Regions from separate parts of the Peribacillus sp. NPDC097895 genome, predicted to be linked through region 2. Evidence: riboswitches for the same ligand, from Rfam matches in the RefSeq annotation. Region 2 holds a riboswitch; the other holds the start of a gene.
What was found. A riboswitch is a leader RNA that binds a small molecule or an ion and turns the genes downstream of it on or off. The one in region 2 is predicted to bind ZMP and ZTP.
Positions count from the first base shown of each region.

Region 1: linked by a shared signal. The riboswitch ahead of ACQKMH_RS00805 (phosphoglycerate dehydrogenase) and the one ahead of ACQKMH_RS25530 (APC family permease) in region 2 are both predicted to bind ZMP and ZTP.

Region 1 is NZ_JBNNSH010000001.1:176,530-179,960, forward strand. It holds gene ACQKMH_RS00800 (family 16 glycoside hydrolase) at 1-1,458, shown strand, start outside; ZMP/ZTP riboswitch at 1,688-1,766, shown strand; gene ACQKMH_RS00805 (phosphoglycerate dehydrogenase) at 1,906-3,105, shown strand.
Region 2 is NZ_JBNNSH010000008.1:187,364-190,794, forward strand. It holds gene ACQKMH_RS25530 (APC family permease) at 264-1,856, opposite strand; ZMP/ZTP riboswitch at 1,909-1,987, opposite strand; gene ACQKMH_RS25535 (RMD1 family protein) at 2,744-3,431, shown strand, end outside.

The DNA of each region.
Region 1 (3,431 bases), on a different contig from region 2:
ATCACAGAGCGAATGCAAAGTAATGAGGAATCTGCGATGATTCTTGGCGATCCGAAGATTGGCGATGATTTAGAAAAAATCACGTTTAATTCTCTTCCTGGGGCTATGGATAAGGAAATCAAGAACCATCAATATTATTCCTTACCTAATCAAGTGGAGAGCAACCATGCAGATCATGGCTTTAAACAAAACTATTCCAACGGGATGATGCCTTCGCCGACTTCCGGTTATCCGTGCTGCCGCTTCAATATGCATATGGGCTGGCCATATTTCGTGAAGAATATGTGGGCAGCATCTGCCGATGGAGGCATCGGAGTCATTGCCTACGGGCCAAGCCAGGTATCCGTAAGACTGAAAAAGGCAAATGTTACGATTAAGGAGACCACAAATTATCCATTTGAGGATCAAATCAAATTTAATATAACGTCGTCTAAAAAGGTGCAGTTCCCGCTTAAACTGCGTATCCCGGCGTGGTCGGTCAAACCAACCGTAACGGTGAATGGAGAGAGTGTGAAAGCTGTGAAAGCAGGAGAGTATGTAAGCATCAACAGAAAGTGGAAGAGCGGCGATAAAGTTGTTCTTCAAGTACCGATGAAGCTTAAAACGACAACATGGATCAATAATTCCATTGGAATTGAACGCGGTCCGCTTGTGTACTCCCTGCAAATGAAAGAGAATTGGCAGGTTAAGGATAAGCCAATTGCTGAATTGCCAGGCTTCGATGCATCTGCTCTGGGATTCAATGAGTATACGGTGAAAGCGGATAATCCATGGAATTATGGTTTGCTCATTGACAGGGAGCATCCGGAAAAATCCATCGATGTGATTACCGGACCAATGCCGGAGAATCCGTTCAAGCAAGCGACGACACCAGTTAAGCTGGTAGCCAAAGCGAAAAAAATTCCAACATGGGGCAAGGCAGCCAATAATGTAGAAAGCGCAGAGCCGCCTGCTGGTCCGATTCTCTCCAAGGAGCCGACTGAAAACATAACGATGGTTCCTTATGGAGCGCAGAACCTGCGTATCACTTATTTCCCTGAAGTGACAGAGAAATTGGCAGACACAGGTGCAGCCAAATATGAAGCGGAACAAGCAGACCTTTTCCGTGCATCAGTGAGAACGAACGAACCCAACGCATCCGGAGGAAGCTATGTTGGCGGAATCGATTTTGCCGATAGCTATGTGAAGTTCAATCAAGTCAATGTTCCTAAAGCGGGAAATTACAACGTTGATATTTGGTTTGCAAATGGTCTCGATCCTGCAACAGGCAAAATGATTGTCAATGGCGAAGCAAGCTCGTTGAAATATCAAAATACGCGTAACTGGGGACGTTTCATGGCCACAAAAATGGAGGTTCCCCTGAAAAAAGGCACCAATACGATCACGTTCATGAAAGATCAAGGATTTTATGAATTGGATTATATTGTGGTCAGGCCGCTGCAAACTGACGGGCGCTAATAGATCATACAGTCAATCGCCATCACTAAAATGAATTGATTATTGGAACCCAGTCATTACCTTGCTGGGTTCTTTTTATAGGATTCTATTTATCTCCTATCATTGTATTCTTTAATGATTTTCTTTTATTAGTCCAGCTTTGCCTTAGTGAAAGAAATTAAAAAAAGAGATAAACCTTTAAATTAATATTGAAGATTGCTGAATAATTTGATAAAATAAAATAAATGAAAAGACTATGTGCAACTGGCGAAACACGGATAACCGTGAGGGAACACATAGTGTCGTAGCCGTTCGCCTGGGCAGAGGTAAGGGATTTTATCCCTTGCCTCTTTCTGTGTATTTACAGAAGATAGTGAAGTTTTAAAGGAATGCAGATTTTCATGGGTTTAAAATCTTGTTAATATTTTGAAATCTAAAAACTATCATGATCAAAGAGGAGCAAACAAAATGAGCACAATAACTTTAGAAAAAGTGAAAACGATCAAGGCGTTAAATAATATTGCCGAAAGCGGGCTAAATGTATTCAACAAAGGCGATTTTACGGTCGACAATGACAGTGAAAACCCTGATGCGATCGTTCTTCGCAGCTTTAATATGCATGCAATGGAATTCGGCACTGATTTAAAAGCAATCGCAAGGGCAGGCGCGGGAGTCAATAATATTCCGGTCGACAAATGCACCGATCAAGGAATTGTTGTTTTCAATACACCTGGTGCTAACGCAAACGCCGTAAAAGAAATGGTACTGACGTCATTGATGGCTTCATCTCGTAACCTTTTTGCTGGTGTGGCCTGGACAAAGACGCTGGAAGGCGAAGGAGAACAAATTCCAAAACTTGTTGAAGCAGGAAAGAAACAATTCGTTGGTAAAGAAATCAAGGGGAAAACTCTTGGCGTAATCGGTTTAGGTGCGATTGGTGCACTTGTAGCGAATGATGCCCTGGATTTGGATATGGACGTCATTGGGTTTGACCCGTTCATCTCTGTTGATACAGCTTGGAACTTGTCCCGCAATGTACAGCGCGCCATGACGATTGAACAATTGTTTGCAGAATCTGATTATATTACAGTACATGTGCCATTAACGGACGACACAAAAGGAATGTTTAACGAAGAAACATTCAGCATCATGAAGCCAGGCGTTCATATTTTGAATTTCTCACGCGGCGAGCTAGTGAATGAAAATGATATGGCAGCTGCACTTGAAAGCGGAAAAGTAGGAAAGTTCATTACAGACTTCCCGAATGAAAATGTGTTGAAAATGAAAAATGTCGTTCCAATTCCGCATCTTGGTGCCTCTACGCTAGAGTCAGAGGAAAACTGTGCCATCATGGCTGCTCGTCAGTTGAAGAACTTTTTAGAAACAGGGAACATCAAGAACTCTGTGAATTTCCCAAACACTTCCCTTCCTTATACAGGAAACCGTCGTGTGGCAACGTTCCACGAAAACGTTCCGAACATGGTTGGACAAATCACACTGGCTGTATCCGGCTTTAATTTGAACATCGCTGACATGGTTAACAGAAGCCGTGGGGGTTATGCGTATACGATCATCGACATTGACGGAGAAGTAAACGGCGATATCATCCCTGGTTTGGAAGAAAAAATTAAACAAATCGCAGGCATCGTCACAACTCGCATTATTTAATTTTTTCTTGCTCAAATGATCATCATTAGTACAAGCCTCAATTCCTTTAAGGAGTTGAGGCTTTTTAATTTTGTTAAACTTTTTGAACAAAATGGCATTCATTCCTGCTTCCTTTGGAACGAACGCACTTGCCAGTTCAGGAGCCTGTTTAAAGAATCGCGCCGGTTGTTAGTAGTTACTGTCTTCCAAGATAAAAATCCTCCCATTAATTATTCAACTTAAAAATCATTTCACCATGGCTTTAGGTACCCCTTAATAAAAAGTTAAGAAATTCTCTTCATAATAAGTTTCACCACGGGTAGCCCCCTAACACATAAGATAGCTTG
Region 2 (3,431 bases):
TCCTATATTCCTTTTTCTTCTTACAATATCCTTATTAAGTACTTATCATACTAAGGGGTATTATAACTTGCTGAAGCATAGTATTCTTATTAAACTAACAACCCAGTAAAAGCACTCTTTGCGATTCTTTACCACTATTTTAAATAATTTTATAATATTCCATAATGAATCCACCTATAAATTTTTTTTATAAACTAAAGAAAACATGGTAATAAAGTAACCATGTTTTCTTTTTACTCATATTGCGGTGTCTACTATAAAAGTTATTTATTGATAAATTCTTTGTTAATTTTTTCAGCCTCAGCCATGTATTCTGTTTTAATCCCGCTCTTGACTCCCCACCAATAGAAACCAAGTGCTAACAATGCGATGACCACCATATCCCAACCAAATGTAAGAATATTTTTTCCGCCGAACTTCTCACTTCCAATATAAGAAATGAAAATCATACAACCTAAGTAAAGAAGCATCCAAACACCTGATAAAAATTGTTTTTTGAATCCGTTCCACTTATTTTTAGCTTGATAATAAAAGTAAATAGGTAGTCCAATGGCAATGATGAAAACGACTTCTCCTGTTAATGGCCAACGCGCCCAGTATAAAGTAAGCGATGCGAAAACAAATCCACAAGGTGCAATAATAGAAGCGCCTTTTAAGTGAAATGGACGATTAAAATGAGAAGCTGTACGTCTTAATGTTGTCAATGCAACTGGCCCCATGATGTACGAGATAAGTGTAGCAACTGAAATCACTTCAGCAAGTACGCCCCATCCGCGGAATAAAAATAAAAAGATAAAACATACGCCTAAGTTTAATAACATCGCTGGACGAGGAACACCATAAAGTGGATGTAATGTACCAAAGATATTCGGTAAGTACCCATTTTTCTGCATTCCATAAAGCATACGCGAAGTTGTAGCTGTGTAAGTAGCTCCTGTACCAGACGGTGATACAAACGCATCTACATACAATACAATCGCTAACCAGTTAAGACTAAGAGCAATTGCCAAATCAGCAAAAGGTGAATTGAAATTCAGATGACTCCATCCGTTCACGATCATAGACGGATCCACTGCACCGATAAACACGACTTGTAAAATAACGTATATAAAACCTGCAATTAAAATAGACCCAATAACAGCAATAGGTATAGACTTATTCGGCGACTTCGCTTCTCCTGCCATATTTACGGGACTTTGAAATCCATTAAACGCAAACACGATACCAGAAGTAGCTACTGCTGTTAAAACGCTTGCCCAACCATATGGTGCGATACCTTGAGAACTTGTAAAGTTTCCACCATGAAATCCAGCAAAAAATAAGGATCCTGCCATTACACCTGGAACAATTAATTTAAAAATAGTAATAAATGAATTTGCCTTAGCAAAAAGGTTAACTGTCCAATAGTTGACGAAGAAATAGAACAATAATAGTAAAGAAGCTATGAATAATCCTTTAGTCGTTAAGATATTGTTATCAACTAAAGAATGAGACCAACTGGCCCATTCCCAAGGCCACGTACTCATATATTGTACTGAAGCAATTGCCTCAACTGTAATAGTCGAAGCGATAGATATCCAGTTCGCCCACGCAGCTATAAATCCAATAAAAGAGCCATGCGAATATTGAGGATACTTAACCATTCCTCCAGCTTCAGGAAACATTGCCCCAAGCTCTGCGTAAGATAATGCAATAAATAAAATTACAACCATACCGATAATCCAAGAAAAAATAGCTGCTGGTCCAGCAATCTGGGCAGCTTTCCACGCTCCGAACAACCAACCAGAGCCGATAATAGAACCAATACCTGTCATAGTTAAAGCAAAAGTCCCCATCTTTCTATGCATATTACTCATCTCTACCTACACCTCTTCCTAGGAAAATAAAAAACACTTGATCTAAAAATCAAGTGTTTGCCCAGGCGCGCGGCTTATACTCTATATGCTCCCCCATGGTAATCCATGTTGCGCCAGTTACATATAGGAAAATAGTTTTTTTTTTAGTATATAGGATTATTTTAAATTTCACAATACTTGAATAATATTTATATTTTATAAATATCCCCATGGATTTTTCGTAATTCCCTATCAATATTCTTTTAAATTTGAAAAAATTAGGTGAATTAAAGTTCAAAAAACAAACATTCGATTTTTAGAACACATGCTACATCAATAAAAACATTTTCTTTTTAACATTATACTTAAAAATCTTTAAGAGCTTATATCCACAAAATAAACCGTTCATATTTTACAAATTATATCCCAACAACATTTACATAGGAATAATGAACCAGTTAGTTAAAATCTCATGATCCAATAGAGGATATACCTGGAGTACCTCATACCTTTGTTGAGCATTTTTCTACAATAACTGTTCTTTTCTTCCTAAAAAAAGCCATGCACAAGTTGGGGAACCTTCAGCTAAAGCACCTGTTCATTAAGAAAAATCGCTAAGCTAAAATTGATTATCTTGTTTATTGCCCTCATAAATTCTTGAACTACTTCCCCAAGGATGGTAGCCGTCACCAATATAAGTGATTCCATATTATTTTTATTTCCGTGACTGACGATTACTCTGTTTTTCTGAGACGGTTTGTGTGAGTATATTTCACTTTCTTACTCATCCTTTTTATACATTCTGAATGATTTCCACAAAAGGGACACTTCAAGAATTCTTCAAGCATGTTTTTGGAAAGCTAGAATAAAATCGAAAAAAGACCAATCTGCTGAAGAGAGTGATATAAATGGAGCCAATTACCTTTAAAGCATTTGCAATCACTAATGAAATTGATTTGAACAAAATCGCCATTCATTGCGGCATTCCCAAAAAATTCACCTGGGAAGAGCCATTAATCCTTAATGACGATATTCTAAATTCCATCCTTAATAAAAATGTGAACGAATCACAACAGGTGCTGGTTTTTTCCTTTGGCAGCATTGTCTTCATTAATTACACACACGCGGATGAGATAAAGGAATTTTTAACCTTTATCCATTCTTTCGAGCCGGATATTGATCTCGCCCTTGTAGATAGATATACGGACGATTACAACCTTCACTTCAGAGAAACTGAAAACATCAAGTTTACCGACGAATATGTAGTGGTGCCAAAAGTTGAATTTTTCTACCCTGAATTAATTTCCACTGTTCTTGCAAAATCGGTAGCACTCGAAAAAACTGAGGAACAACTCGGAAAAATCCACGACAAGCTCGAAACCATGATAGACCGACTGGAAAAAGGCAAGCTAAGAATCGGCAACAAGGAACTAGCGAGGACGACGGCCAAAATCGTACGTCACGAGTACAACACCCTTGCGTATATCATGATTCTGGATAAACCCGATATTACATGGACAAGCAGCATTGCCGGCGAATTTTATGACAGCATGCTGGATTTTTTTGAATTGAATGATCGGTATAAAATCTTGAAAA